DNA from 3 places in the Streptomyces sp. NPDC029152 genome. Region 2 is predicted to be linked to each of the others. Evidence: riboswitches for the same ligand, from Rfam matches in the RefSeq annotation. Region 2 holds a riboswitch; each other region holds the start of a gene.
The links. A riboswitch is a leader RNA that binds a small molecule or an ion and turns the genes downstream of it on or off. The one in region 2 is predicted to bind cobalamin.

Region 1: another riboswitch for cobalamin. It lies ahead of ACZ4V6_RS17885 (cobalamin biosynthesis protein); the one in region 2 lies ahead of ACZ4V6_RS19990 (energy-coupling factor ABC transporter permease).
Region 3: another riboswitch for cobalamin. It lies ahead of ACZ4V6_RS13120 (ribonucleoside-diphosphate reductase subunit alpha); the one in region 2 lies ahead of ACZ4V6_RS19990 (energy-coupling factor ABC transporter permease).

Annotation. Positions count from the first base shown of each region.
Region 1 covers NZ_JBVHWR010000007.1:354,519-364,697, forward strand. The annotation lists gene ACZ4V6_RS17870 (putative cobaltochelatase) at 1-271, opposite strand, end outside; gene cobN (cobaltochelatase subunit CobN) at 268-3,921, opposite strand; gene ACZ4V6_RS17880 (cobyric acid synthase) at 3,918-5,426, opposite strand; gene ACZ4V6_RS17885 (cobalamin biosynthesis protein) at 5,423-6,388, opposite strand; cobalamin riboswitch at 6,504-6,651, opposite strand; gene ACZ4V6_RS17890 (hypothetical protein) at 6,786-7,007, opposite strand; gene ACZ4V6_RS17895 (inorganic phosphate transporter) at 7,042-8,295, opposite strand; gene ACZ4V6_RS17900 (class II aldolase/adducin family protein) at 8,532-9,203, shown strand; gene ACZ4V6_RS17905 (alpha/beta hydrolase family protein) at 9,432-10,179, shown strand, end outside.
Region 2 covers NZ_JBVHWR010000009.1:10,650-20,828, reverse strand. The annotation lists gene ACZ4V6_RS20015 (AAA family ATPase) at 1-707, opposite strand, end outside; gene ACZ4V6_RS20010 (cell division protein SepF) at 954-1,346, opposite strand; gene ACZ4V6_RS20005 (FAD-binding and (Fe-S)-binding domain-containing protein) at 1,562-4,693, shown strand; gene ACZ4V6_RS20000 (chloride channel protein) at 4,993-6,378, shown strand; gene ACZ4V6_RS19995 (potassium channel family protein) at 6,375-6,950, shown strand; cobalamin riboswitch at 7,079-7,262, shown strand; gene ACZ4V6_RS19990 (energy-coupling factor ABC transporter permease) at 7,293-7,988, shown strand; gene ACZ4V6_RS19985 (energy-coupling factor ABC transporter substrate-binding protein) at 7,985-8,332, shown strand; gene cbiQ (cobalt ECF transporter T component CbiQ) at 8,333-9,082, shown strand; gene ACZ4V6_RS19975 (ATP-binding cassette domain-containing protein) at 9,079-9,918, shown strand; gene ACZ4V6_RS19970 (MFS transporter) at 9,934-10,179, opposite strand, start outside.
Region 3 covers NZ_JBVHWR010000005.1:188,749-198,927, reverse strand. The annotation lists gene def (peptide deformylase) at 1-83, shown strand, start outside; gene cyc1 (epi-isozizaene synthase) at 364-1,449, shown strand; gene ACZ4V6_RS13140 (bifunctional albaflavenone monooxygenase/terpene synthase) at 1,446-2,822, shown strand; gene ACZ4V6_RS13135 (GlxA family transcriptional regulator) at 2,841-3,809, opposite strand; gene ACZ4V6_RS13130 (hypothetical protein) at 3,903-4,172, shown strand; gene ACZ4V6_RS13125 (ribonucleotide-diphosphate reductase subunit beta) at 4,085-5,098, opposite strand; gene ACZ4V6_RS13120 (ribonucleoside-diphosphate reductase subunit alpha) at 5,098-7,467, opposite strand; cobalamin riboswitch at 7,592-7,731, opposite strand; gene ACZ4V6_RS13115 (GNAT family N-acetyltransferase) at 7,784-8,290, opposite strand; gene mctP (monocarboxylate uptake permease MctP) at 8,364-10,001, opposite strand; gene ACZ4V6_RS13105 (DUF3311 domain-containing protein) at 9,998-10,179, opposite strand, start outside.

The DNA.
Region 1 (10,179 bases), on a different contig from region 2:
GCGCGGGCCGCGACTCCGAGGCCCCCGTCCCGTGCGGCCCGTCCGGGCAGCCGGGGTCGGGTGAGGCGGGATCACAGGAGAAGCGGCACCCGGAGACGACGTCCACCTCCGGCATCAGCGCCGACAGCGCCCGCACGGCCGTGGACTTCGCGGTGCCCTTCTCCCCGCGCACGAGAACACCGCCGACAGCCGGGCTCACCGCGTTGAGCAGCAGGGCCAGCCGCAGATCGTCCTGGCCGACGACGGCCGTGAACGGGAACGGGGTACTCACTTGTCGTCACCTTCCAAGTCGCCCTCGAGCTCCAGGTACGTGGCGCGCAGCCGCTCCAGCGTCTCCGCGTCCGGTTCGGCCCACAGGCCGCGGTCCGCCGCCTCCAGCAGCCGCTCGGTGATGCCGCGCAGCGCCCAGGGATTGGACTTCTTCATGAAGTCCCGGTTCTCCGGGTCGAAGACGTACTCCGCCGACAACTTCTCGTACATCCAGTCGTCCACGACCCCGGCCGTGGCGTCGTAGCCGAAGAGGTAGTCCACGGTGGCCGCCATCTCGAAGGCGCCCTTGTAGCCGTGCCGCCGCATCGCCGCCATCCAGCGCGGGTTGACCACCCGGGCCCGGAAGACCCGGTGCGTCTCCTCGCCCAGCGTCCGCGTCTTCACCTGGTCCGGGGTGGCCGAGTCGCCGACGTACGCCTCCGGGCTCGTGCCCGTCAGGTGCCGCACCATCGCGACCATGCCGCCGTGGTACTGGAAGTAGTCGTCGGCGTCGACGAGGTCGTGCTCGCGGGTGTCCACGTTCTTCGCGGCGACCGCGATCCGCCGGAACGCCGTCTCCATGTCGCCGCGCGCCGCCCGCCCGTCGAGCCCCCGCCCGTAGGCGTAACCGCCCCACACCGCGTACACCTCGGCGAGGTCCGCGTCGCTGCGCCAGTTTCGCGCGTCGATCAGCGGCAGCAGACCCGCGCCGTAGGCGCCCGGCTTGGAGCCGAAGATGCGGGCGGTGGCCCGGCGCCGGTCGCCGTGCTCGGCGGTGTCCTCGTCGGCGTGCGCGCGGACGAAGTTCTGCGAGGCGGGCTCGTCCAGCTCCGCCACCGCCCGCACCGCGTCGTCGATCAACCCGACGACGTGCGGGAACGCGTCCCGGAAGAACCCCGAGATGCGCACCGTCACATCGACGCGCGGCCGGCCCAGCTCCTCCAGGGGCACGATCTCGAAGCCCGTCACCCGGCGCGAGGCGTCGTCCCAGACCGGGCGGCAGCCCAGCAGCGCCAGGATCTCGGCGATGTCGTCGCCCTGGGTGCGCATCGCGGACGTGCCCCAGACCGTGAGGCCGACCGACTTCGGGTACGCGCCGGTGTCGGTCAGGTACCGCTGCACCAGCGAGTCCGCCAGCGACTGCCCCACCTCCCAGCTCAGCCGGGACGGGATCGCCTTGGGGTCGACGGAGTAGAAGTTCCGTCCGGTCGGGAGGACGTTGACCAGTCCGCGCGTCGGGGAGCCGGAGGGTCCGGCCGGGACGTAGCCGCCGTCCAGGGCCCGCAGGATGTGCCCGATCTCGTCCGTCGTCCGGGCGAGCCGCGGCACGACCTCGGCGCAGGCGAACTCCAGCACGGCCACCGCGTCGGGCAGCCCGGTGCCGAGCACCTCGCGCACGAGACCCGGTACGGCCGCGATGTCCCAGTCCCGCGCCTCCATGTCCTGCGCGAACCGCCGGCACACCTGCTCCAGCAGGTCGATCGCGTCGGCGGCCGAGCGCGCCGGACCGTCCACCAGGTCCGTCAGCCCGGCCGGCACCTTCACCGGCGCGCCGGGCTCGGCCAGCAGCTCCTTCTCCACCAGTCCGAAGTGCTCGGCCAGTGAGGCCCGCAGGCCCGGCAGCGCGTTCGCCCGGCCGCCCCACACCTGCGAGGCGCGCAGCACCGCCAGGACGAGGTTGACGCGCGGCTCGCCGACCGGGCCGCCGCCCAGGACGTGCAGGCCGTCGCGGATCTGCACGTCCTTGATCTCGCACAGATAGCCGTCGATGTGCATGACGAACTCGTCGAACGCGTCGTCGTCCGGCTGGTCGTCCACGTGCAGGTCGTGGTGGAGTTCGGCGGCCTTGACCAGGGTCCAGATCTGCGCCCGGACCGCCGGCGCCTTCTCCGGATCCAGGTCGGAGACGAGCGCGTACTCGTCGAGGAGCTGTTCCAGCTTGGCCAGGTCGCCGTAGGTGTCGGCGCGGGCCATCGGCGGGACCAGGTGGTCGACCACCGTGGCGTGCCCGCGCCGCTTGGCCTGCGTGCCCTCGCCGGGGTCGTTGACGATGAACGGGTAGATCAGCGGCAGGTCACCGAGGACGGCGTCCGGCGCGCAGCCGGCGCTCAGCCCGAGGCCCTTGCCGGGCAGCCACTCCATCGTGCCGTGCTTGCCCATGTGCACGATCGCGTCGGCGCCGAAACTGTTCTCCAGCCACCGGTACGCCGCCATGTAGTGGTGGGACGGCGGCATGTCGGGGTCGTGGTAGATCGCGATCGGGTTCTCCCCGAAGCCGCGCGGCGGCTGGATCATGACCACGACGTTCCCGAACCGCAGGGACGCGAGCACGATGTCGTCCCCGTCGACGTACAGCGAGCCCGGCGGCTCGCCCCAGGCCTCGGTCATCGCCTCCCGCAGCTCCGGGTCCAGCTTCTCGAACCAGGCCCGGTAGTCGGCCAGCGGCACCCGCGCCGGGGCGGCGGCGAGCTGGTCCTCCGTCAGCCACTCCACGTCGTGACCGCCCGCCTCGATCAGCCGGTGGATCAGCTCGTCGCCGCCGGACGGGTAGTCCGTGAGCGAGTACCCCGCCTCCCGCAGCGCGTCCAGCACCCGCACCGCGGACGCCGGGGTGTCGAGCCCCACCGCGTTGCCGACCCGTGAGTGCTTGGTCGGGTACGCGGTGAAGACCAGCGCGAGCCTCTTCTCGGCGTTCGGCTTGTGCCTGAGCGCCGCGTGCCGCACGGCGATCCCGGCGACCCGACCGGCCCGCTCGGGGTCGGCCACGTACACCGGCACGTCGTCCGGTCCCTGTTCCTTGAAGGAGAACGGCACCGTGATCAGGCGGCCGTCGAACTCCGGGATGGCGACCTGCATCGCCGCGTCCATGGGGGACAGCGCGGCGTCGGACGCCTCCCAGGCCGCGCGCGACGACGTGAGGCAGAGCCCTTGCAGCACCGGCACGTTCAGGTCGGCCAGCGCCCCGATGTCCCAGGCCTCCTCGTCACCGCCCGCCGACGCCTGCGAGGCGTGCGTGCCGCCCGCCGCGAGGACGGTGGCGACCAGGGCGTCGGTCCGGCCCAGCAGCTCGTACAGCCCGGCGTCCGCGCCGCGCAGCGAACCGCAGTACACGGGCAGCGCGTTGGCGCCGCGCGCCTCGATCGCGTCGCACAGCGTGTCCACGAAGGCGGTGTTGCCGCTGAGCTGGTGGGCCCGGTAGAAGAGCACGCCGACCGTCGGGCGGCCGTCCCGGAACGTACGCGAGCCGTGGACGCCGTACTCCGGCATCTTCCGGGGCTCGTCGAAGCCCTCGCCGGTCAGCAGCACCGTGTCCGACAGGAACCGGGCGAGCTGGGTGAGGTTGTCCGGGCCGCCCTCGACCAGGTAGCGCAGCGCCTCCGCGACCACCCCGGCCGGCACGGACGACTCGGCCATCAGCTCGGCGTCCGGCACGGACTCGCCGCCGAGCAGCACGGTCGGGATCCCGGACGCCTTCAGCGCGGCGAGCCCGTCCTCCCAGGCGCGCCTGCCGCCCAGCAGGCGGACGACGGCGACGTCCGCGCCCTCGGCCAGCGACGGCAGCTCCTCCCGGACGTCGACCCGGGTCGGGTTGCCGATCCGGTAGGCGGCGTCCGACGCGCGGGCCGCCAGCAGGTCCGTGTCGGCGGTCGACAACAACAACACTGTGCTCATGCGGGCGCTCCCGGTGGAATGAAGGGCAGTCCTTGTGGCGCGCCGGACTCGATGAGCCGCCACAGCGCGTCCGTGTCCGCGTGCTGTTCGATCAGGTCGCCGAGCCGGTCGAGCTGCTCCTCGCGCAGCGCGGCGAACGAGGTGTCGGGGGCCGGCACGAAGCGGCGGCCCGCGGCGGCGGCCACCTCGCGCAGGAACGCCCGCCGGAAGCCGTCCGACTCCAGCGAGCCGTGCCAGTGCGTGCCCCAGGTCTGGCCGACCCGGCAGCCGTCCAGGAAGGGGGCCCCGCCCGTCACCTCGGCGACCCCGTGGTGGATCTCGTACCCCTCCACCCGCTCGCCGAGGGCCTCGCCGACGGGGCGGGTGAGGGTCTTCTCGCGGGCGAACCGCACCCGCACGGGCAGCAGTCCGAGCCCGTCGACGTGTCCGGCGCGCGACTCGACCTCGTCCTCGATGTGCTCGCCGAGGAGCTGGAAGCCGCCGCAGACCCCGAGCACCGGCCGGCCCTCGGCGGCCCGGCGCGCGAGGGCGTCCGCGAGCCCCCGCTCCCGCAGCCAGCGAAGCGCCCGGACGGTGCCGCGGGTCCCCGGCACGACCACGAGATCGGCGTCGGCCAGCTCCTCCGGCCGGTCCACGAACCGCACCACGACACCGGGTTCGGCGGCGAGCGCGTCCACGTCCGTGAAGTTGGACATCAGCGGCACCGCGCAGACCGCGACCCGCAGCACGTCCTCGCCGACCGGCGGCGCGACGACCGACTCCCGCACCGTCCCGCGCAGGGAGACGCGCAGCCCGTCCTCCTCGTCGATGCCGAGCCCGTGCCGGAAGGGCAGGACGCCGTACGTCCGCCGTCCGGTGAGGTCCCGCAGCATGTCGGTGCCGGGCTCCAGCAGCGACACGTCGCCCCGGAACTTGTTGACGAGGAACCCGGCGACCAGCGCCTGGTCCTCGGGCGACAGCAGCGCCACCGTGCCGAAGAAGGACGCGAAGACGCCCCCGCGGTCGATGTCGCCGACGACGAGGACCGGGAGTCCGGCGCCCCGGGCGATCCCCATGTTCACGATGTCGGTGCGGCGCAGGTTGATCTCGGCCGGGCTGCCGGCCCCCTCGCAGATCACCGCGTCGTACGTGCCCCGCAGTTCGGCCAGACAGTCGAGCACCGTGCCGAGCAGCCGCTGCTGCCGCCCGCCGTGGTAGCCGCGGGCGCTCATCTCCCCGACCGGCTTGCCGAGCAGCACGACCTGGCTGCTCTGCTCGCCGCCCGGCTTGAGCAGCACCGGGTTCATCAGCGCGGTCGGCTCCACCCGGCACGCCTGCGCCTGCATGGCCTGGGCCCGTCCGATCTCGGCGCCCTCGCGGGTGACGAAGGAGTTGAGCGACATGTTCTGCGCCTTGAAGGGCGCCACCTTCACGCCCTGCCGCACCAGCCAGCGGCAGATCCCGGCGGTGACGACGCTCTTGCCGGCGTCGGAGGTGGTGCCGGCGACGAGGAGGCCACCGTTCATGACGTACGTCCCTTCCTGCCGATCCCGCGGACGAGCAGTCGCGCGCCCGCGCACACGCCCAGCGCCAGCCAGTTCACGCGCCGGGACAGCCGTACGGCCCGCTCGATGTCGCCGGATCCGGCCCGGACGGCGCGCCCCGCCGCCCCGTTGAGCACCGGCCGGTGCTCGACCCGGCCGCCGTAGGAGAGGGTCCCGCCGAGCCGCACGCCCAGGGCGCCCGCGAAGGACGCCTCCACGGGACCGGCGTTGGGGCTCGGGTGCCGTGCGGCGTCGGCGCGCCAGGCCCGTGCGGCGCCCCGGGGGTCGCCGCCGGCCACGGTGGTCAGGACGGCGGTCAGGCGGGCGCCCGGCCAGCCCGCGAGGTCGTCGAGCCGGGCCGAGGCCCAGCCGTACCGCCGGTACCTGGGGGACCTGTGGCCGACCATGGCGTCCAGGGTGTTCACGGCCCGGAAGCCGAGCAGCCCCGGCACGCCGCCGAGCGCGCCCCACACCAGGGCGCCCACGACCGCGTCGGAGGTGTTCTCGGCGACGGACTCCACGACGGCCCGGGCGATGCCGTCGGCGTCCAGCGCCTGCGGGTCCCGCCCGCACAGGTGCGGCAGCCGGGCCCGGGCGACCTCGACGTCGCCGGAGTCCAGGGCCCGTCCGATCGCGCGGGCCTCGCGGGCCAGCGAGGTCCCGCCGACGACGGCCCAGGTGGCCGCGCCGGTCAGCGCGACGGAGGCGGCGGGGGAGGGGCGGACGGCGCGGGCGGCGGCGGCTCCGAGGGCGGCGGCGCCGCCGGCGCACACGGCGGTGTGCAGCGCGCCCCAGCCCCGGTGGTCACGCCACAGCACCCGTTCCACGGCACCGGCGGCACGGCCGAACGCGGCGACCGGGTGCCCGCGGCGCGGATCGCCGAGGAGGAGGTCGCCGAGAAGGCCGGCGGCGGCGCCGTACGCGAAGACGCGTTCGGCGCGCACGGCTCAGCCGGCCGTGGGGGCCGCGGGAAGGGACGGCGCAGGTGTGTCGCTGGTGAGCCTGGAACGGCAGCCGCGCATGGCGATATGTCCTCACTCAGGGTGTCCACGCCCTGGTTCGACGAAATCGGCGGTGAGAGTTCCTGGCTCCCGGGACCGTACTCGCGTACCGCCCCGGTGACAGTGGCGGGACCGCGCCGGACTCGCACCGGCTTCCTCTCCTGCCGCCGTAATGGCTCCGGCAGTCCACCACGGCCCGCGAACACCCGTCAACTTGCCGTTGACCTGCGCCGGGGGAGTGTGCGAAGGCCCACACACGGGTGGTGTGCGCCGGCACGGGAAGAGCGCGGGGCGCGGGACGGTGGAGTCCGTCCCGCGCCCCGCGCTCTTCCCGTGCCGGTCAGGCGACGATCAGGTAGATCCCGTACGCCACCGCCGCCGCGCAGGCCGCGAAGCAGGCGTAGGCGCCGGTGACCGCGAGCACCGCGGAACCGCCCCGGGCGACGGCCCGTTCCTGGCGGGAGAGACCGGCGATGCCGAGGGTGAACAGGGCCACCAGAGCCACGGTGGCCACGAGGCTGACCCCGAAGACGGAGCCGAGGGCTGCCCAGTCGATTGTCATGGCGGTTCTCTTCCTTCGTGTCCGGCGGGCGGGCTCAGACGGGGGTGGCGGCCGACGGGGCCTTGGTGCCGGCGGTGGCGGCCGGGGCCGCGACGGTGGCGGTGAGCTCCTCGCCCACGCCCGCCGGGGGCGGGGTCACGGCGGCGATCGCCGTGGTCACCACGCCGGCCGGCTCGGGCTCCGGCTCGTCGCCCGCGTTGACGTTCGTGTGGTCGACGACCTCGCGCCGGGAGATCCGCCAGATCGCGAAGCTGGAAGCGACCAGGAAGACCGCCACGAGCGCCGTGCCCCAGTCCCCGAAGCCGCAGACCCACTCGGCGAGCGCGCCGACCAGCGCCGCGGCCGGCAGGGTCAGGCCCCAGGCGACGAACATGCGGGTGGCCGTGGACCAGCGCACCACGCCGCCCTTGCGGCCGAGGCCCGCGCCCATGACCGCGCCGGAGACGGAGTGCGTGGTGGAGAGGGAGAAGCCCAGGTGCGAGGAGGCCAGGATGACCGTGGCGGCGCTGGTCTGGGCGGCGAAGCCCTGCTGCGGCTGGAGGTCGGTCAGGCCCTTGCCCATGGTGCGGATGATGCGCCAGCCGCCGAGGTAGGTGCCGAGCGCGATGGCCAGGCCCGCGGACAGGATGACCCACAGCGGCGGGTTCGAGCCGGGGGAGAGGGCGCCGCCGGCGATCAGGGCGAGGGTGATGATGCCCATCGTCTTCTGGGCGTCGTTGGTGCCGTGGGCGAGCGAGACCAGGCCGGCCGAGGCGATCTGCCCGGCGCGGTAGCCCTTCTCCGCGGCCCTGCCGTCGGCCTTGCGGCCGAGCGAGTACGTCAGCCGGGTGGCGAGCGTCGCCGCGACGCCCGCCACGATCGGGGCGGCGACGGCCGGCAGCAGCACCTTGGTGACGAGCGCGTCGCCGTGGACCGCGCCGACGCCCGCCGACGCGACGGCGGCACCGATCAGGCCGCCCATGAGGGCGTGCGAGGAACTGGACGGGAGCCCGACCAGCCAGGTCAGCAGGTTCCAGAGGATCGCGCCGACCAACGCGGCGAAGATGACCTCGGGACGGATGCCGGTCTCGTCGACGAGACCTTTGGAGATCGTGTTGGCGACCTCCACCGAGAGGAAGGCGCCGACAAGGTTCAGGGCGGCGGACATCGCCACCGCCACCTTGGGCTTGAGCGCACCGGTCGAAATGGTCGTTGCCATCGCGTTCGCGGTGTCGTGGAAACCGTTCGTGAAATCGAACGCGAGTGCGGTCACCACCACAATCGCGAGGATCAGCGAGAAGCTTTCCATTTACCCAGGCAATCGTTCGAGGTCATTGGCGCGTCGAACGTAGGTAACCAGGGTGAACGGAAGATGAACTGGACCGGACGTCATGGTGACCGGAAACGGCGCCGTGACCTCCGTGAACGCCTGCGCTGCGTGCCCGCGCCGACGCTCTCCGGAGACGTGCCTGGCAGGATCGCCGCGAGGCGCCGGACCGCGGCGCGGCGAGGGGCGTGCGGGACGCCCGACGGGAGGCGTGGACTGTGACGGAGTCGAGGGTCGGAGAGGTGTCCGCGGAGGAGTCCGAGGCCTGGGAGGCGCTCGTCGCGACGGCCCGGCGCACGGTGTCCGACGGACTGGTGGTCGGCACCTCGGGCAACGTCTCGGTGCGCGTGGGCGACACGGTGCTCGTCACCCCTTCGGGTGTGCCCTACGACCGTCTGGCCCCCGGCGACGTGACCGGCGTCGGCCTCGACGGCCGGCAGGTGCTCGGCACGCTGGTCCCCACCAGCGAGCTGCCCGTGCACCTCGCCGTCTACCGCGCCACCGACGCCCGGGCCGTCGTCCACACCCACGCCGTGCACGCGACGGCGGTCTCGCTGCTCGTCCCCGAGCTGCCGCCGGTCCACTACATGGCCGCCGCGCTCGGCGGCCCCGTCCGGGTCGCCCCCTACGCGGCCTACGGCACCGAGGAACTCGCCCGCACCATGCTGGCCGCCCTCACCGGCCGCACCGGCTGCCTCCTGCGCAACCACGGCACGATCACCTACGGCGCCACCCTCGACCAGGCCTACGACCGCACCGCCCAGCTGGAGTGGATGTGCCGCCTGTGGCTGACGGCCTCCTCGGTCCCGGGCCGCACCCCGTCCCTGCTCACGCAGGCCCAGCTCGACGAGGTGGCGGAACGCCTGCACACCTACGGCCAGCCGGGCTGACGGCCGCGGCGGCGCGCCGCGCCCGCGCCGGACGAAGCGGCCGCGCCGGACGAAGCGGCCGGGGCGGGTCGCGCGCCGCGGGGCGGGGCGGGGCGGGGGGAAGGTTACGGGGCGGGTTCGCGGGTACCGGCAGTCGAGCCGGCCCGTGGTCCCGGGCCCGGCCGGGCGCCGTCACCCCGTGTCGTCCGCCCGCTGGCCGCCCATGGACTCCACCGGGAGACTGGCCCCATGCGCACTGTCACAGCAACGGCCGCCGCAGTCACCGCAGCCCTGGCGGCGGCCGGCGCGGCGAGCGTCGCCGCCGGCCGGCTGGCCAGCGACGCCGCGCTCAAGGCGCCCCCCGGCCGGCCCCTGCCCACCGAACCCCGGCTGACCGTGCACGGGACCGCCGCCGGGCAGATCACCCTCACCCGGGACCTGGCCGCGCTGCGCCCCGGCCGCTACGGCCTCGCGGGCGACGCCTCCCACGCGATCGTCGGCCCGGTCCTGAGCACCGCCCAGCACGGCGCCGACACCGTCGTGCGCCGCCTCGAAGGCGTCGCGCACGGCACCTTCAGCACCGGCGACAAGGTCTGGCTCACGCCCAACCTGCACGTCGGCACGCCCGGCACCGCCCTCGGCCTGGACCACACCGACGTCGACGTCCCCGGCGCGCTCGGCCCGCTCCCGGCCTGGTTCGTGCCCGGCGCCCGCCCCACCTGGATCATCGCCGTGCACGGCCTGGGCACCACCCGCGAGCACGCCCTGAACCTCATGGCTCCCCTGCACGACCGGCACGTCCCGGTGCTCGCCCTCGCCTACCGCGGCGACGCCGGCGCCCCGCCCTCGCCCGACGGCCTCCACCACTTCGGCGAGACCGAGTGGCACGACGTGGACGCCGCCGTCCACTACGCCCTCGACCACGGCGCCCGTCAGGTCGTCCTGCTCGGCTGGTCCACCGGCGCCACCATGGCCCTGCGCACCGCCGCGCGTTCCG
Region 2 (10,179 bases):
CCGAGCAGCCGCCCGGAGCCGGTGGGAACGGGCTCGCGCATCCCGGCGGGGCGCGGGTCGCAGGCGAAGACGGAGCGCAGGGCGACCACCGTCTGCTCGGCCGCCGCCAGCACCCTGCGCTGCCCGTCCGTCTTGCCGGCCACGCGCAGCGGCAGCAGCGGGGTGCCGAGCCGGTCGTCGGGCAGCGGGGCGCGCGTGACCGGCGCCGAACCCGCCGTGTGCCAGGCGGCCTGCACGGCACGCCGGCCGGGGTCGCGCAGGGCGGTCTGCAGCAGGACGAGCCCGCCGGCCGTCAGCCGCTCCCCCACGATGCGCAGCTCGGGCTCCGCCTGCACGGCCACGTCGAGGCGTACGGGGCCCTCGGGACCGTCGACCGTGCAGCCGATGCGGAAACCGCGGCGCCGCTGGGCGTCGGGCCGGGCCCGTTCGGGGACGCAGGCGAGCGGGTCGGGGAAGACCGCGCCGAGTTCCGCGCCGCCGCCGAGCCTGGCGAGCGCCTCGTACGCCCGCAGCGCGCTGGTCTTGCCGCAGCCGCTGGGCCCGGCGAGCAGGGTGAGGGGCGCGAGCGGGATCTCGGTGCCCCGGTGCCGGGCGAACGCGGACAGCCGCAGTTCCGTGACGCGCGGTCGGTCCGGGTGCGCGGGAGCGGGGGCGGGGGCGATGGAGGCCGTCGGCGCGGACGCCGTCGACGCGGGTGACACGGCCATGTCCGGACCGTAGGGCTCCGCGTTCCGGGCGAACCGTTCCGTCTGCGCGTCGTTCCTACGAACGGGGGACGGGACGGCCGGCTCACGGGTGTCCGTCGCGCCGCGGGGCCGGGTGGGCGGCCCCGCGCGCCGGCGTGCGGGGGCGCCCCCGCACGCCGGCGGCCGACCCGGACGCCACCGGCCCGGGGGCGGACAGCCCGCCCCCGGCGGCGGGACCGGCGCCGGGGCACACCCCCGCCTCCGCCGTCACATCCCCGGAACCCCGGCCGCGCCCTCCATCAGGCCGTTGACCTCGGTCCCGGCCGGAGTCAGCAGGAACACGTTGCGGTCGACCCGGTGCATGCCGCTGGCCAGGCCGAAGACCACGCCCGTGCTGAAGTCCAGGACGCGCTTGGCGACCTCGGTCTCGGCGTTGGTCAGGTCCAGCAGCACCGGGATGCCGGTCATCAGCGTCTCGGCGACCTCGCGGGCGTCCGCGAAGACGTTGACCCGCAGGACGACGAAACGGCGGCGTGCCTCCGTCTCCGCCTCCGGCATCGCGCGATGGCCGACCGACGACGGCCAGGCGTCGCGCCCGCGCAACGGAACGACCTGGGCGAGCCCTTCCCATTGTTCATCGGTGACGTCGTAGCTGTTCACCGGCTCCCCCGATTCCACTCGCCTTCAATGCGTGCACCAGCCAATTCTTACGTCAACTCACCCGTTCGGCCCAACAACGACACGGTCGGCGACCGTCCCGGCGCGCAGCGCCACCCGGAGATTGCCGTGTCCTGCGGCGGGGTACCCGCCGGCTGCCGTGCCGCGGGTACGGCCGGCCGTGGCCGCCGCACCGCGCATCTCCCCGAGGAGGGCCCATGGGCGCACTGGATCTGCCCGGACCCGTCGTCCGCGAAGGGACGCCGCCGCCGGTCGACACGACCGCGCTCGAGGCGGCCCTGCGCACACGGGTCGACGGCGAGGTCAGGTTCGACGCGGGCAGCCGGGCCGCGTACTCGACGGACGCCTCGAACTTCCGGCAGACGCCGATCGGCGTGGTCGTCCCGCGCACCCCCGAGGCCGGCGCCGAGGCGGTGGCCGTGGCGCGGGAGTTCGGCGCGCCGGTGCTGTCGCGGGGCGGCGGGACCAGCCTGGCCGGGCAGTGCACCAACGCCGGTGTGGTGCTCGACTGGTCGAAGTACTGCACGCGCGTGGAGTCCGTGGACGCGCACGCCCGCACCTGTGTCGTACAGCCCGGGATCGTGCTGGACGACCTCAACCGGCGGCTCGCCCCGCACGGCCTGCGCTTCGGACCCGAGCCCGCCACCCACGCCAACTGCACCATCGGCGGCATGATCGGCAACAACTCTTGCGGTGCCACCGCCCAGGCGTACGGCAAGGTCGTCGACAACATCGCCCGCCTGGAGGTGCTGCTCTACGACGGCACCCGCTTCTGGTGCGGGGAGACCGGCGACGAGGAGTACGCCGAGATCGAACGGCAGGGCGACCTGCGGGCGACGGTGTACCGGCGGCTGCGGGCGCTGCGCGACACGTACGCCGACGAGATCCGCCGCCGGTTCCCGGACATCCCGCGCCGGGTGTCGGGCTACAACCTGGACTCGCTGCTGCCGGAGTACGGTTTCGACGTCGCCGGGCTGCTGGTGGGCAGCGAGTCGACGCTGGTCACCGTCCTGCGGGCGGAACTGGAGCTCGTGCCGGTGGTGAAGGAACGCACCCTGGTGGTGCTGGGCTTCGACAGCATCGAGGAGGCCGCCGACGCGGTGCCCGGTCTGCTGCCGCACGAGCCGATCGCGCTGGAGGGCGTCGACGCCCGGCTGGTGCGCGACGAGCGGATCAAGCACCTCAACGAGGACGCGCTGGCCGAGATGCCCGACGGCGACGCCTACCTGCTGGTGCAGTTCGGCGGCGACACGGTGGAGGAGGCCGGTGCGCGGGCCCACCGGATGCTGGACGCGCTGCACCGCTCCGAGCACGACGCCGACTGCGCGTTCATGGACGACCCGGCGCACGAGCAGGACCTGTGGCAGGTCCGCGAGGCCGGGCTCGGCGCGACCGCCCACATCCCCGGCAGGCGCGACACCTTCGAGGGCTGGGAGGACTCGGCGGTGGCGCCCGGGAAGCTCGGCGCCTACCTGCGCCGACTGCGGGCGCTGTTCGAGGAGTTCGGCTACCTCAGCGACACCGGACCCAGCCTGTACGGCCACTTCGGGCAGGGCTGCGTGCACACCCGCATCCCCTTCGACCTGTACACCGCGGACGGGGTGGCGGCCTACCGCCGGTTCATGGAACGGGCGGCCGACCTGGTCGCCGAGTTCGGCGGGTCGCTGTCGGGCGAGCACGGCGACGGACAGAGCCGGGGCGAGCTGCTGCCGCGCATGTTCGGCGACGAGCTGGTGGAGGCGTTCGGCCGGCTGAAGGCCGTCTTCGACCCGCTGGACCGGATGAACCCCGGGAAGGTCGTCGCCCCCCACCGGCTCGACGAGAACCTGCGCCTCGGCGGCGACTGGGCCCCGTACGACCCCCGCGACCTGCACTTCCGCTTCCCGCACGACGGCGGGTCGTTCGCCCAGGCCGCCAACCGGTGCGTCGGCGTCGGCAAGTGCCGCCAGCACACCAGCGACGGCACCGTGATGTGCCCGTCGTACCAGGTGACCCGGGAGGAGGAGCACTCCACGCGGGGCCGGGCCCGGCTGCTGTTCGAGATGCTCGACGGGCACGGGGACGCGGCGCTCCGGGACGGCTGGCGCTCGCAGGCGGTCAAGGACGCCCTCGACCTGTGCCTGGCCTGCAAGGGCTGCAGGAAGGACTGCCCGGCGGACGTGGACATGGCCACGTACAAGGCGGAGTTCCTGTCCCACCACTACGCGGGGCGGCCCTGGCGCAGGCCGCGCTCCGACTGGTCGATGGGCTGGCTGCCGGTGCTCGCGCGGGCCGTGGGCCGCACCCGCCTCGGGCCGGTCGTCAACGCCCTCACCCACGCCCCGTTGCTGTCCCGGGCCGCCGTGGCCCTCGCGGGGGTGGCGGACCGGGAGGTGCCGCTGTTCGCGGAACGGACGTTCGAGCAGTGGTTCGCCCGGCACGAGCCGGAGGGCGACGGGCGGCGCGGCACCGTGCTGCTGTGGCCGGACACCTTCACGAACCATTTCCACCCGCACGTCGGGCAGGCGGCCGTGCGGGTGCTGGAGCACGCGGGCTGGCGGGTGGAGCTGCCGGGCGAGCCGCTGTGCTGCGGGCTGACCTGGATCTCCACCGGGCAGCTCGGCACGGCGCAGCGGGTCCTCACCCGGACGGTGCGCGCCCTGGCCCCGCACGTGCGGGCGGGTGGACTGGTGGTGGCCCTGGAGCCCAGCTGCACGGCCGTGTTCCGGGCGGACGCGGTGGAACTGTTCCCCGGCGACCAGGACGTGAACCGGCTGGCCGGGCAGACGGTCACGCTGTCGGAGCTGCTGACCGGGCACTCCCCCGGCTACGAGCCGCCGCGGGTGCCCGAGCGGTCCGCGAAGGCGCTGGCCCAGGTGCACTGCCACCAGCACGCGGTCATGGGCTGGGACGCCGACCGGGAACTGCTGCGCCGGGCCGGGGTGGACGCCGAGCGGCTGGACTCCGGGTGCTGCGGGCTGGCCGGCAACTTCGGCTTCGAACGCGGCCACCTGGACGTCAGCGAGGCGTGCGCGGAGCGGGTGCTGCTGCCGCGGCTGCGGGAGGAGGACGAGGCGACCGTCGTGCTCGCCGACGGGTTCAGCTGCCGTACCCAGATCCACGAGTTCGACAGCGGCGGTCACGAGGGCGTGCACCTGGCGGAGCTGCTGGCCTCGGCGCTGCCCGGCCCGGCCGCGGGGACCGGCGTGCGGGACAGCGCGTACGGCACCGCGCCGGGCGTCCGCCCCGCGCCGCCCGGCCGCCGGGCACGGGCACTGGCCCTCGCGGGCACCGGCCTGGCCGCCGCCGGCACGGCGGCGGCCCTGGCCCGGGCACTGCGGCGGCGCTGAGCGGGGCCGGCGTCCGGCCGTCGCCGACGCGCGGGGCGGGCGGGACGCGTGCCCGCGGCGCCGGCCGCCGTACCGGGAGGGCGCGGCAGTGTGCCGTCCGGGGTGCCGGGCCCCGGAGGGCGGTCCGTGGCATGCGGCGCCGCACCGCCTCGCGTTTACTGAGACGCACACGATGCGCACGGAGCGCGACGGGCCGTCGGTCCGTGCCGAGAGGTGGGCGGACCGATGGGAGGGCCCGTGACGACTCGACCCCTGCCGCCGCTCGCCGGCTCCGTACCGGCGGTGCGCCGGACGGCCCCGTGACCGCGCCCGGGAGTCCGCCGGCCGCACCGGCGAACGCCGTCCCCGCCGAGGCCGAGCAGTCCCTGCGGAACACCCTGCTCAGCCCCGGCTACCTGCTGCTGTTGCTGCTGTGCGTGCTGATCGGCGTTCCCATCGCGCTGGCCTGCTTCTTCTTCGTCGGCCTCCAGCACGAGCTCCAGCACTGGGTGTGGACGTCGCTGCCGAAGGCCGCCGGGTATGGCACCCCGCCCTGGTGGTGGCCGCTGCCCGCGCTGGTGCTGGCGGGGCTGGTCCTGGCGCCGATCGTCACCCGGATGCCGGGCGGCGGAGGCCATCTGCCGGTGAACGGGCTGGGCGGCGGGCCCGTCGGGCCGAAGGAGCTGCCCGGCACCGTCCTGGCCGCACTGGCCACCCTGCCGCTCGGTGTGGTCCTGGGACCCGAGGCGCCCCTGATGGCCCTCGGCAGCGGGCTCGCCCTGCTCGCGGTGCGGCGGGCCGGCGCGCGCGCGGATCCGAAGGCGGGCGCGGTCCTGGCGACGGCCGGCTCCACCGCCGCGATCTCCACCATCCTCGGCGGCCCGGTGGCGGCGGCCGTCCTGCTCCTGGAGGGCGCGGGGCTGGCCGGCACCCGGATGGTCGCCCTGCTGCTGCCCTGTCTGCTGGCCAGCGCGACGGGCGCCCTGGTCTTCACCGGCTTCGGGCAGTGGACCGGCCTGACGATCGGCGCGCTGTCGCTGCCCGACGTGCCGCCGAGCACCGCCCCCGACGCCGGCGACTTCCTGTGGGGCGTCCCGACGGCGGCGCTGATCGCGGTGCTGGTCACGCTGGCCCGCGGGCTCGGCCGCCGCACCAGGGCCTGGGCGGAGCACCGCACGGCCGTCCGAACCGTCCTGTGCGCCACGGCGGTCGGCGTCTGCATCACCGCGTACGCCCTGATCACCGGCCGTTCACCGGCGGAGGCGGCGCTGTCCGGGCAGGCCGCCCTGGCCCAGCTCGCCGCGCATCCGCACGCCTGGTCCGTGGGGGCGCTGGTCGCGCTCGTCGCGTGCAAGGGGCTGGCGTGGGGCATCGCGCTGGGCAGTCTGCGCGGTGGTCCGATCTTCCCCTCCCTGCTGCTGGGCGCGGCCACGGCCGTGGCCTGCTCCGGCCTGCCCGGCTTCGGCGTGACCCCGGCCCTCGCCCTCGGCATGCCCGCCGCCATGGCCGCGGTGACGGGGCTGCCGCTGGCCAGTTCGGTGCTCGCGGTCCTGCTGCTGGGCGCGGACGCGCACGAACAGATGCCGCTGGTCGTCATCTCGTCGGTGGTCGCCTTCGTCGTCGCCCAGGCGCTCCGCCGGAGCCCGCCGGAGCCCGGGCCGCCGGCGGGGGCGGAGGCGCGTTCCGGGCCGGGGACGGGCCGGTGACCGGCCGCGGGGGCGCCGGGCGGGCGCACCGGGCCGGGTCCGGTGTCCCCTGGCGTTCGGCGCGTCCCTGGCTGGCGCGGGGCGGTGCGGTCGTGTGCCTGGTCGCCGCCTACTTCCTGCTGCCCCTCGACCGGCTGGGTCCCCGTCACCCGGTTCTGAGCTGGCTCTTGTTCGCCCTGGGCCTGGCGACCGTCGCCGTTCTGCTGCTGCGGCAGATCCGCCGCGTCCTCACCGGCCGCACGGAGACCCACCCCGGCGTGGCCATCTCCCTGCTGGTCCTGCTGTCGGTGCACGTCTTCGCCGCGGCCTACTACCTCCTGGCCAAGCAGCCCGGTGAGTTCCACGGGCTGCACACGCGTGTCGACTCCCTGTACTTCACCGTCGTCACCCTGGCCACCGTCGGGTACGGGGACATCACCCCACGGGGCCAGACGGCACGGCTCGTGACGCTCCTGCAGATCGTCTACAGCTTCGTCTTCCTCACCGCCGCGGGGACGGCGCTGAGCCAGCAGCTGCGTTCCCGGGTGGCCCGGGACTCCGGCGGCGGCGCCCCCGACGGCGAGGGCATGTGAGGCTGAGATCTTCGCCACGTCGGGCGGGGGCGCGCGGCCCCGTACGACGGCGTGCCCGCGCGGGAAGTCCCCCCGGCCCCGGGGGCCGGCCGCCGGGAGGCCCGCTTGTCACCACCCTCGTGGGCGCACTACTGTCGCCACGCCTTGGTGAACGGGAAATCCGGTGAAGTACCGGTGCGGCCCTCGCCACTGTGATCGGGAAGTCCGGCTCCGGCCCTCGCGGGCAGCCACTGGGTCCTCGTGACCCGGGAAGGCGGAGTTCGGGCGGTGGTACCCGTCAGCCAGGAGACCGGCCAAGGCGCGTCGTCCATCCACGAGGTGCTGGAGAGGGTCTGCTGAGCCATGCACATAGCCGAGGGCTTCCTGCCTCCGGCGCACGCGATCGCCTGGGGCGTCGCGTCCGCGCCGTTCGTCGTCCACGGAGTACGGTCACTCACCCGTGAGGTCCGGGAACATCCCGAGAGCACGCTGCTGCTCGGGGCGTCCGGAGCCTTCACGTTCGTACTGTCGGCCCTGAAACTGCCGTCCGTCACCGGGAGTTGCTCGCACCCCACCGGGACCGGCCTGGGCGCCGTCCTGTTCCGGCCGCCCGTCATGGCGGTCCTGGGCACCATCACCCTGCTCTTCCAGGCGCTGCTGCTCGCCCACGGCGGGCTGACCACGCTCGGCGCCAACGCCTTCTCGATGGCGATCGCCGGCCCGTGGGCCGGGTACGGCACCTACCGCCTGCTGCGCCGGTACGGGGCGCCGCTGATGGTCACGGTGTTCTTCGCGGCGTTCGTCGCCGACCTGTCCACGTACTGCGTCACCAGCGTGCAGCTGGCGCTGGCCTTCCCCGACCCGAGCAGCGGATTCCTGGGCGCGCTCGGCAAGTTCGGGTCCATCTTCGCCGTCACGCAGATCCCGCTCGCGGTGAGCGAGGGCCTGCTCACGGTGGTCGTGATGCGGCTGCTGGTGCAGTCCAGCAAGGGCGAGCTGACCCGGCTGGGCGTGCTGCCGGCCGGCACCGGCGCCCGCGAGGAGGCGGTCGTCCGATGAGCCGCAACACGAAGATCAACGTCCTGCTGCTGGCCGTCGTGGCCGCGCTCGCGGTGCTGCCGCTGGTGCTCGGCCTCGGCGACCACAAGGAGGAGCCGTTCACCGGTGCCGACGCCGAGGCGGAGACGGCGATCACGCAGATCGAGCCGGACTACGAGCCGTGGTTCTCGCCGTTGTACGAGCCGCCGTCCGGGGAGATCGAGTCCGCGCTGTTCGCCGTGCAGGCGGCGCTCGGTGCCGGGGTGCTGGCCTACTACTTCGGGCTGCGCCGGGGACGGCGGCAGGGCGAGGAGCGGGCGGCCCGGGCCGCCCGGCAGGACGCGCGCGCGTCCGAAGGGGACTGAGTGCTGCCGATCGACGCGGCGGCGCACAGCAGCCGGTGGCGCCACCGCCACCCGGTGGACAAGGCCGTGCTCGGGCTGGGCCTGACCGTGCTGGCGGTCTCGCTGCCGCCCTGGCCGGGCGCGGCGCTGGTGCTGGTCGCGGCGCTGGCCGTGCTGCTCGGTCCGGCGGGTGTGCCCCGGCGGCGGCTGTGGCGGGCGTACCGGGTGCCGCTGGGGTTCTGCGTGACCGGCGCGCTGCCGCTGCTGGTGCGGGTCGGGGGTCCCGGCGGGTTCGTGGGCGTGGCGGACGGCGGCGCGGCGCGTGCCGGGGAGCTGCTGCTGCGCACGTCGGCGGCGTCCCTCGGGGTGCTGCTGTTCGCGTTCACCACCCCGATGTCCGACCTGCTGCCCCGTCTGGTGCGGGCCGGGGTGCCGGCGCCGGTGGTGGACGTGGCGCTGGTGACGTACCGCATGAGCTTCCTGCTGCTGGACTCCGTGCGCCGGATCCGCGAGGCGCAGGCCGCGCGGCTGGGGCACACCACCCGGGCCGCCGCCTGGCGTTCGCTCGGCGGGCTGGGCGCCACGGCGTTCGTGCGGGCCTTCGGCCGGGCGACGCGGCTGCAGGCGGGGCTCGCCGGGCGCGGTTACGACGGCACGCTGCGCGTGCTGGTGCCCGAGGCCCGGGTCTCCGTGCCCTTCACCGCGGCGAGCGTCACGCTGCTGGCGGCGCTGGCCGTGCTCACCTTCGTACTGGAAAGGCCGTTGTCGTGAACGAGCCCGCCGAACCGGCCCTGGTCTCCCTGCGGGGCGCGTCCTTCGGGTACGAGGAGGGGCCGCTGGTGCTGAGCGGCCTGGACTTCGAGGTGCGCGAGGGGCGCGCGCTGGCGCTGCTGGGCCGCAACGGCAGCGGCAAGACGACGCTGATGCGGCTGCTCAGCGGCGGACTTCGGCCGCACGCCGGGCGGTTGAGCGTCGAGGGGCGGCCGGTGACGTACGACCGCGCGGGGCTGACGCGGCTGCGGACGACGGTGCAGCTGGTGGTGCAGGACCCGGACGACCAGTTGTTCGCCGCGTCCGTCGCCCAGGACGTGTCCTTCGGGCCGCTGAACCTGGGGCTGCCGGATCCGGAGGTCCGCTCCCGGGTCGAGGAGGCGCTCGCCGCGCTGGACATCGCCGCGCTCGCCGACCGGCCCACGCACCTGCTGTCGTACGGACAGCGCAAGCGGACCGCGATCGCCGGCGCGGTCGCGATGCGGCCCCGGGTGCTGATCCTCGACGAGCCGACCGCCGGGCTCGATCCGGACGGACAGGAGCGGCTGCTGGCCACCCTCGACCGGCTGCGGGAGGGCGGCACCACGGTGGTGATGGCCACGCACGACGTCGATCTCGCCCTGCGCTGGTCGGACGACGCCGCCCTGCTCACCCCGACCGGGGTGCACACCGGCCCCACGGCGCCGACGCTGGCCCGCACGGACCTGCTCGGTCCGGCGGGACTGCGGCTGCCGTGGGGCGTGGCGGCGGCACGGCTGCTGTGCGCCCGGGGGCTGCTGACGGACCCGGCCGCGGGCCCGCGCACGGCGGAGGACCTGGCGGCCCTGGCCGACTGACCCGCCCGGCGCCGCTCAGTTCGCGGAGTCGCTGTACTCCGCGTCCCGGGCCGGCGCCGGCTCGTCCGCGGGCCGGTGCTGTGCGGCGGCGCGGCGGCCGGGCAGGACGGCGAGGACGATCGCGGTGCCGGCGGCCATGATGATCCCGCCGATCAGGCTGGTCGTGGCGACGCCGTGGGCGAAGGCCTCGTGGACGGCGTCGACCAGGGCCTGGGCCTGCTGCGGCCCGGCCGACGGCGACGTGGCGACCCGTTCGGCGAC
Region 3 (10,179 bases), on a different contig from region 2:
GGCTCTCCAAGCGCGAACGCAAGGACGCGCTGCGGCAGATGGCGGAGAACGAGCCGCGCTACCCCGTGGTCGCGAACGACTGAGACCTCGTCCGGCCTCACAAGTCCCAGACGAACGGCGTCCGTTCGGGTCCGTCCCGAGCGGACGCCGTTCGTCCGTCACCCGTTCGATCCCTGCCGCCCTCCCGGTGATCCCGAAGCCGACACACACCAGGAGAATTCAGGCGTCGCAGGGTAGTGAATGAAGCAAATCCGTCCCCGGAGCGGTCAGTTGTGGTGCTGAATGGAAGAACGGGGATACGCAACGGCGCACGCCCCGCTCTTGGAGAGGAGTGCGCCACCGGCGGCTGAGAGGGGTTTGTTCGTGCATGCTTTCTCACACGGCACCACAGCGACACCGACCGCGACCGCAGTTCCACCGCAGCTCTCACTCCCGGTGATCGAGGCGGCATTTCCCCGGCAACTGCACCCGTATTGGCCGAAGCTCCAGGAGAACACCCGCACCTGGCTGCTGGAAAAACGGCTCATGCCGGCGGACAAGGTGGAGGAATATGCCGACGGCCTGTGCTACACGGACCTCATGGCCGGGTACTACCTCGGCGCCCTCGACGAGGTCCTGCAGGCGATAGCCGACTACAGCGCGTGGTTCTTCGTCTGGGACGACCGGCACGACCGGGACATCGTCCACGGCCGTCCGGCCGCCTGGCGGCAGCTGCGGGACCGGCTGCACACGGCGCTGGACTCGCCCGGGGACCACCTGCACCACGAGGACGCGCTGGTCGCCGGATTCGCCGACGGCGTGCTGCGGCTGTACGCCTTCCTGACGCCGGCGTGGAACGCCCGGTTCGCCCGGCACTTCCACGCGGTGATCGAGGCGTACGACCGGGAATTCCACAACCGCACCCACGGAATCGTGCCCGGCGTCGAGGAGTACCTCGAACTGCGTCGGCTCACCTTCGCGCACCGGATCTGGACCGACCTGCTGGAGCCGAGCGCGGGATGCGAACTGCCGGACGCCGTGAGAAAACACCCCGCGTACCGGCGGGCGGCACTGCTGAGCCAGGAATTCGCGGCCTGGTACAACGACCTCTGCTCACTGCCCAAGGAAATAGCGGGCGATGAGGTCCACAATCTCGGTATCAGTCTCATCGTCCATCACCGGCTGACCCTGGAAGAAGCGATGGAAGAAGTCCGGCGACGCGTCGAGAAATGCATCACGGAATTCCTCGCCGTCGAACGGGAAGCCTTGCGGTTCGCCGACGGGCTCGCCGACGGAACCGTGCGCGGAAAGGAACTGGGCGGCGCCGTGCGGACCGTCGTCGGCAATATGCGGAACTGGTTCAGTTCCGTCTACTGGTTCCACCACGAGTCCGGCCGGTACATGGTCGACAGCTGGGACGACCGGTCCACGCCCCCGTACGTCGACAACGAAGCGGCAGGTGAGAAATGACCGTCGAGTCCGTCGACCCCGGGACCACGGCAGAACGCCGGCGAGAACTGCGCGAGCCGCCCGTCGCGGGCGGCGGCGTCCCGCTCCTCGGCCACGGCTGGAAGCTGGCCCGGGACCCGCTGGCCTTCATGGCCCAGCTGCGCGACCACGGCGACGTCGTGCGCATCCGGCTCGGTCCGAAGACCGTGTACGCGGTCACCACCCCGGCGCTCACCGGCGCCCTCGCCCTGAGCCCCGACTACCACATCGCCGGTCCGCTGTGGGAGTCGCTGGAGGGCCTGCTCGGCAAGGAGGGCGTGGCGACCGCCAACGGCCCGCTGCACCGGCGCCAGCGGCGCACCATCCAGCCCGCCTTCAAACTCGACGCGATCCCCGCCTACGGGCCGATCATGGAGGAGGAGGCGCACGCGCTCACCGAGCGCTGGCAGCCGGGGCGGACGATCGACGCCACCTCCGAGTCCTTCCGCGTCGCCGTGCGCGTCGCGGCCCGGTGCCTGCTGCGCGGCCAGTACATGGACGAGCGCGCCGAGCGCCTGTGCGTCGCGCTCGCCACCGTCTTCCGCGGCATGTACCGGCGGATGGTCGTCCCACTGGGGCCGCTGTACCGGCTGCCGCTGCCGGCCAATCGCGAATTCAACGACGCGCTGGCCGATCTGCACCTCCTGGTCGACGAGATCATCGCCGAGCGCCGCGCATCCGGTCAAAAGCCGGACGATTTGCTGACGGCTTTGCTGGAGGCCGAGGACGACAATGGCGATCCGATCGGGGAACAGGAGATCCACGACCAGGTCGTCGCGATACTCACCCCCGGAAGTGAGACCATCGCCTCCACGATCATGTGGTTGCTGCAGGCACTTGCCGAACACCCGGAACATGCCGACCGCATACGCGACGAAGTCGAAGCGGTCACCGGCGGGCGCCCTGTGGCATTCGAGGACGTCCGCGAGCTCACGCACACCGGCAATGTCATCGTGGAGGCCATGCGTTTGCGCCCCGCCGTATGGGTATTGACGCGCCGAGCCGTGGTGGAGACGGAACTCGGTGGCTATCGCATTCCGGCCGGGGCGGACATCATCTACAGTCCGTACGCGATCCAGCGCGATCCGAAGTCGTACGCCCGCAACCTGGAGTTCGACCCGGACCGATGGCTTCCGGAACGTGTGACGGAACTGCCGAAATACGCCATGCGGCCGTTCAGCGTGGGCAATCGCAAGTGCCCCAGCGACCACTTCTCCATGGCGCAGCTGACGCTGATCACGGCGGCGCTCGCCACCAAGTACCGCTTCGAGCAGGTGGCGGGTTCGAACGACGCCGTGCGCGTGGGCATCACGCTGCGTCCGCACGAGCTGCTGGTGCGGCCCGTGGCGAGGTGAGCGCCGCGGTGACGCGGTTCAGGCGGCGGCCTCGGGGCCCCGGAACGTGCGCCGGTAGGCGTACGGGGTGGTGCCGAGTGCCCTGACGAACTGGTGCCTCAGGGCCGCCGCCGTACCGAAACCGGTGCGCCAGGCGATCGCGTCCATCGTCTCGTCCGTCGCCTCCAGCAGCCGCTGGGCCAGCAGCACGCGCTGGCGCAGGATCCAGCGGTAGGGAGTCGTCCCCGTCTCCTGCTGGAAGCGGCGGGCGAAGGTGCGCGGTGACATGTGCGCCCGGGCCGCCAGCTGCTCGACGGTGACCTCCTCGTCGAGGTGCTGTTCCATCCAGGCCAGCACCTCGCCGACGGTGTCGCAGGAGGAGCGCGGCAGCGGCCGCTCGATGTACTGCGCCTGGCCGCCGTCCCGGTGCGGCGGCACGACCATGCGCCGGGCGATCCTGTTGGCGACCTCCGGCCCCTGCTCCTTGCGCACGATGTGCAGACAGGCGTCGATCCCGGCGGCCGTGCCGGCGGAGGTGATCACCGGGTCCTCGTCGACGTAGAGCACGTCGGGCGAGACCACCGCCCGCGGGTACTGCCGGGCCAGCTCGGCCGCGTGGTGCCAGTGCACCGCGCAGCGCCGCCCGTCCAGCAGCCCGGCGGCGCCCAGCACGAACACCCCGGAGCACACGCTCAGCACCCGCGTGCCCCGGTCCACGGCCCGCCGCAGGGCGTCCAGCAGCTCGGGCGGGTACCCCCGGCGGGCGAAGTCGTCGCCCGCCGGCACGGTGATCAGGTCCGCCTCCTCGAGACGGTCCAGCCCGTACGGCGTGGAGACGCTCAGTCCGCCGACGTGGGTGCCCAGCGCAGGGCCCTCCGCGGAGACCACCGCGAAGTCGTACCCCGGCAGTCCCTCGTCGCTCCGGTCGATGCCGAAGACCTCGCAGACCACGCCGAGTTCGAAGGGATGCACGCCGTCCAGCAGGACGGCGGCCACGTTCTTCAGCATGCTGCCAGTGTGCACCGGGAGTGGCAGGAAATCGAGGTCCTACGGCAGTCCTGCCACTCACGGGGAGGGGTCCGGAGCGCGACAGTGGTGTGCATGAACGCAGACCAGACAGAAGCCCTGCTCGGAATGCTCGTGACCTTCGGACTCCTGGTCCTCATGGTCCTCCCGTCGGTGGTCGGCATCGTGCGCGAACGGCGCATCGACCGACAGATCAGGGAGGCCCACGAGGAACGGGAGCGCCGCGAGGCCGTCGCGCGGGAGGAGACCCGCAGGACTCAGAAGTCCTCGGACAGGTCGACGGTGCCCTCCACCGCCACCTGGTACGCCGAGGGACGCCGCTCGAAGAAGTTGGTCAGCTCCTGAACACCCTGGAGCTCCATGAAGGAGAAGGGGTTCTCGGAGCCGTACACCGGGGCGAAGCCGAGGCGCGTCAGGCGCTGGTCGGCCACGCACTCCAGGTACTGCCGCATCGAGTCGGTGTTCATGCCCGGGAGGCCGTCACCGCACAGGTCGCGCGCGAACTGCAGCTCGGCCTCGACGGCCTCCCGCAGCATCTCGGTGACCTGCCGCCGCAGCTCGTCGTCGAAGAGGTCCGGCTCCTCCTTGCGGACGGTGTCGACCACGTCGAAGGCGAAGGACATGTGCATCGTCTCGTCGCGGAACACCCAGTTGGTGCCGGTCGCCAGGCCGTGCAGCAGGCCCCGGCTGCGGAACCAGTACACGTAGGCGAAGGCGCCGTAGAAGAACAGGCCCTCGATGCACGCGGCGAAGCAGATGAGGTTGAGCAGGAAGCGGCGGCGGTCGGCCCTGGTCTCCAGGCGGTCGATCGACTCCACCGAGTCCATCCACGTGAAGCAGAACTCGGCCTTCTCCCGGATCGAGGGGATGTTCTCCACGGCCGCGAAGGCGGCGGCGCGGTCGTCCGGATCGGGCAGGTAGGTGTCCAGCAGCGTCAGGTAGAACTGGACGTGCACCGCCTCCTCGAACAGCTGCCGGCTCAGGTACAGCCGCGCCTCGGGGGAGTTGATGTGCTTGTAGAGGGTCAGCACCAGGTTGTTCGCGACGATCGAGTCGCCCGTCGCGAAGAACGCCACCAGCCGCCCGATGAGGTGCTGCTCCTCGGGGGTGAGCTTGGCGAGGTCGGCGACGTCCGAGTGGAGGTCGACCTCCTCCACGTGCCAGGTGTTCTTGATGGCGTCCCGGTAGCGCTCGTAGAAGTCGGGGTAGCGCATGGGGCGCAGGGTCAGCTCGAAGCCCGGGTCGAGCAGGTTCTTCGTGTGGTCGTTCATCACTGGCACGCCTCGCAGGACTCGGGGTTCTCCAGGGAGCAGGCGACCGCCTCGGGATCGGGGGCGGCCTGCAGGGGGACGGCGGGGGTGCGCCCGGCGGCGCGGGCGATACGGGTCGCCGGGCGCGAGCGCAGGTAGTACGTGGTCTTCAGGCCCTGCTTCCAGGCGTACGCGTACATCGAGGACAGCTTCCCGATGGTCGGCGTCTCCAGGAACAGGTTCAGCGACTGGGCCTGGTCGAGGTACGGGGTGCGGGCGGCGGCCATGTCGATCAGGGCGCGCTGCGGGATCTCCCAGGCGGTGCGGTACAGCGCGCGCACGTCCTCGGGGATCCACGCGAAGTCCTGCACCGAGCCGTTGGCCTCGCGCAGCGCCTCGCGGGTGCGGGCGTCCCACACGCCCAGCCGCTTGAGGTCGTCGACCAGGTACGAGTTGACCTGGAGGAACTCGCCGGACAGCGTCTCGCGCTTGAACAGGTTGGACACCTGCGGCTCGATGCACTCGTAGACGCCCGCGATGGAGGCGATCGTGGCGGTCGGCGCGATGGCGAGGAGCAGCGAGTTGCGCAGCCCGGTCGCGGCGATGCGCGTGCGCAGGGCGGCCCAGCGCTCCGGCCAGGCCGTCTCCACGCCGTAGTGGTCGGGGTGCAGCACGCCCCGCGCGGTACGGGTCTTCTCCCAGGCCGGCAGCGGGCCGCTCCGCTCGGCGAGGCCGGCGGACGTCTCGTACGCGGCGAGCATGATCCGCTCGGCGATGCGGGTGGACAGGGCCTTCGCCTCGGGGGAGTCGAAGGGCAGGCGCAGCTGGAAGAAGACGTCCTGCAGGCCCATCGCGCCGAGGCCGACCGGGCGCCAGCGGGCGTTGGAGCGGCCCGCCTGCTCGGTCGGGTAGAAGTTGATGTCGACGACCCGGTCCAGGAAGGTGACGGCGGTGCGGACGGTGGCGTCCAGCCGCTCCCAGTCGATGTCACCGGCCGCCCGGTCGACGAACGCGCCGAGGTTGACCGAGCCCAGGTTGCAGACCGCCGTCTCCCCGTCGTCGGTGACCTCCAGGATCTCCGTGCAGAGGTTGGACGAGTGCACGACGTGGCCCGGCTCGGCGGTCTGGTTGGCGGTGCGGTTGGCGGTGTCCTTGAAGGTCATCCAGCCGTTGCCGGTCTGCGCGAGGGTGCGCATCATGCGGCCGTACAGCTCGCGGGCCGGGAGGGTCCTGCGGGCCAGGCCCTTGGCCTCGGCCGCCCGGTAGGCCGCGTCGAACTCCGCGCCCCACAGGTCGACCAGCTCCGGCACGTCCGAGGGCGAGAACAGCGACCACGGCCCGTCGGCGTCCACCCGGCGCATGAACTCGTCCGGGATCCAGTGCGCGAGGTTCAGGTTGTGCGTCCGGCGGGCGTCCTCGCCGGTGTTGTCCCGAAGCTCCAGGAACTCCTCGATGTCGGCGTGCCAGGTCTCCAGGTAGACCGCCGCCGCGCCCTTGCGCCGGCCGCCCTGGTTCACGGCGGCGACCGAGGCGTCCAGCGTCTTCAGGAACGGGACGATGCCGTTGGAGTGCCCGTTGGTGCCGCGGATCAGCGAACCCCGGGCACGGACGCGGGAGTAGGCGATGCCGATGCCGCCGGCGTGCTTGGACAGGCGGGCGACCTGGTGGAGGCGGTCGTAGAGGGAGTCCAGCTCGTCCTTGGGGGAGTCGAGGAGGTAGCAGGACGACATCTGGGCGTGCCGGGTGCCGGAGTTGAAGAGGGTGGGGGAGGAGGGCAGGTAGTCCAGACGGCTCATCAGACCGTAGAGCGCGGCGACTTCGTCGGCGGACCGGGTGGTGTCGTCCTCGGCGAGTCCGGCCGCGACGCGCAGCAGGAAGTGCTGGGGCGTCTCGACGGCCTTGCGGGTGATCGGGTGCCGGAGCAGGTAGCGGCTGTACAGCGTGCGCAGCCCGAAGTAGCCGAAGCGGTCGTCGGCGGCCGGGTCGATCAGCGCGTCCAGGCGGGCCGCGTGCCGGCGGACGAAAGCGGCCGTGCGGTCGGCGATCAGGCCCTCGCGGTGGCCGGTGGCGACGGACTCCGTGAAGCCGGTGACGCCCTGGGAGGCGGCCTCGGCGCGGATGCCGATGGTCAGCAGCCGGGCGGCGAGGCGGGAGTAGGCCGGGTCCTCCGAGATCAGGCCGGCCGCGGCCTCCGTGGCGAGCTCCCGCAGTTCCGCCTCGTCGGCGCGCGCGGACCGGCCGCGCAGCGCGGCGGCGGCGACCCGGCCGGGATCGGCGTCGGGGAGGTCGGCGGTGAGGCCGGTCAGGGTCCGCAGCAGGGCGGCACCGGGTCCGTCGGGTTCCTCGGTCACCGGGGTCGCTGGAGCCGGATCGGCTGGCGCGATGGTCACGTGGGGCTCTCCCTCGCTCGGCACGGGGCCTGGCGGAGGGCAGGGGGCAGCTCACGAGCGCACACGGCGTCGCGTCCACCGGCCCACTCCACGAGGCCCGGACGTCATGGCACCCGGGCCGGGACGGCCGGGCGCACTGTCGGCAGGTCCTCGGACTGAGCCCGTGCGTGCTCACGCGGGGACGCGAACACGCACAAGTACACCGTTGCGGGACAGTTCCGGATTCGCACCGGATTCCCCTGCGGCGACAGCGAGCACGAGCATACATCTTGTGCCGCGACCTGCGAGCACCCCCAGATGTTGTGCCGCGTCGGTGTCAGAGGGGCAGCCGGTAGGTGAGCAGCATGATGTCGTCGAGCTCCGGCAGCGGGTTCCAGTCGCGGTCGGGGGTGCGGGCGAAGCCCAGGCGTTCGTAGAGCCGGTGGGCGGTGCGCATCGCCCGCTGGGTCGACAGCACGAGGCCGGTGCAGCCCTCGACGGCCCGGGCGCGGTCCACGCAGGTCCGCACGAGTGCCTCGCCCACGCCGCGTCCCCGTGCCTCGCGGGCGACGGCGAGCATGCGTATCTCGGCCTCGCCGGGCCGGGCGATGTCGGCCATGGGGCCGCCGGACGGTACGAAGGTCACGCCGCCGAGGACGCGGCCGTCCGCGGCGGCCACCAGGACCTCCGCGGCCGCCGCCCGTCCGGCCACGTCCCGCAGCTCGCCGAGGTAGGCGTCGTCCTCACCGAAGTCGAGGAGGCCGTCCTGGAGATAGGCCCGCGCGGTGATCTCGCCGAGGGTGTCGTACTCGTCGGCGGCCGCGTGCCGGATCACGAAGTCCATGCCGCCGAGTGTGCCCGACGGGTACGGCGACGGGCCGCCGGTTTTCTCCGACGGCCCGTCGCCCGTGCGCGGGTCAGTGCGAGGTGCCCGCCGTGGCCGGCGGCAGCTCCACCCGGACGCCCGGGTCGCCCGCGTCCGCCGTGTAGTCGGCCGGCTGCGTCTCGTCGACGCCGTCGGGGGCCTTGACGGCCCTCAGGACGAAGGTCAGGACCACGGTGACCAGGACGTTCAGCGCGAAGGCGGTGAGACCGATGTAACCGATCTCGCCGATACCCGGGATCTCCTCCGAGGAGCCGCCGAAGTGCTTCTGGTCCGGGTTGGTCGGCGACGGCACCCCGTACGCGACGAGGGTGCCGTACACCATGCCGACCGCCCAGCCGGCGAGCAGGGCCCAGCGGTGGAACCAGCGGGTGAACAGGCCGCCCACCAGGGCCGGGAAGGTCTGCAGGATCCAGATGCCGCCGAGCAGCTGGAAGTTGATCGCGACCGTCTTGTCCATCGTCAGGACGAAGACCAGCGCGCCCACCTTCACCAGCAGCGACACCAGCTTGGAGACCTTGGTCTCCTGCTCCGGGGTGGCGTCCGGCTTGATGAAGTCCTTGTAGATGTTGCGGGTGAAGAGGTTCGCGGCCGCGATCGACATGATCGCCGCCGGGACCAGTGCGCCGATGCCGATCGCCGCGAAGGCGACGCCCGCGAACCAGTCCGGGAACATGTCCTCGAACAGCTGCGGGATCGCCAGCTGGCCGTTGCTCACCTTGATCCCGGCCGCGATCGCCATGAAGCCCAGCAGCGCGAGCAGGCCGAGCATCAGGGAGTACAGCGGCAGGATCGTGGTGTTGCGGCGGATCACCTCACGGCTGCGCGAGGACAGCGTCGCGGTGATCGAGTGCGGGTACATGAACAGCGCGAGCGCCGAGCCGAGCGCCAGCGTGGCGTACGTCCACTGGCCCGCCTCGGGCGGCACCACGGCGCCGCGCGGCTTGCCGGTCACCTCGTTGGTCTGGCCGAACGCCTCGCCCGCCTTGGCGAAGACGTCGTCGAAGCCGCCCAGCTTGATCGGGATGTAGATGATGGCCACGGCGATCACGATGTAGATCAGCGTGTCCTTCACGAACGCGATCAGCGCGGGCGCGCGCAGCCCCGACGAGTAGGTGTACGCCGCCAGCACGCCGAAGGCGATCAGCAGCGGCAGGTCCTTGACGAACCAGTTGGTGTCCTCGCCGCCGCCGACGCCCATCACGTCCAGCACGGCCTGGATGCCGACCAGCTGGAGCGCGATGTAGGGCATCGTGGCGAGGATGCCGGTGACGGCGACCGCCAGCGACAGGCCCTTCGAGCCGAACCGGCCGCGCACGAAGTCCGAGGTCGTCACGTAGCCGTGCTTGTGGGAGACCGACCACAGGCGGGGCAGGAAGGTGAAGATCAGCGGATAGACCAGGATCGTGTACGGCACGGCGAAGAAGCCGGACGCGCCCGCCGCGTAGATCGCCGCCGGCACGGCCACGAAGGTGTACGCCGTGTAGAGGTCGCCGCCCAGCAGGAACCAGGTGACCCAGGTGCCGAACGAGCGGCCGCCCAGGCCCCATTCGTCGAGGCTGTGCTCGTTCTCGGCCCTGCGCCAGCGGGCGGCCATGAAGCCCATCGCGGTGACGAGCACGAAGAAGAAGATGAAGACGGCGAGTGCGACGCCGTTCACGCCGTCGTTCACTCGGCCCCGCCTTCCCGGCGGGAGCGCTGGTCACGCTGCCAGAGCTTGTACGCGATCACCGTCAGCACGGTGGAGATCAGCACCCACGCCATCTGGTACCAGTAGAAGAACGGGATGCCGATGAGGGCCGGGTCGGTCTCGGCGTACGACCCGACCCACAACATGGCCACGAACGGTG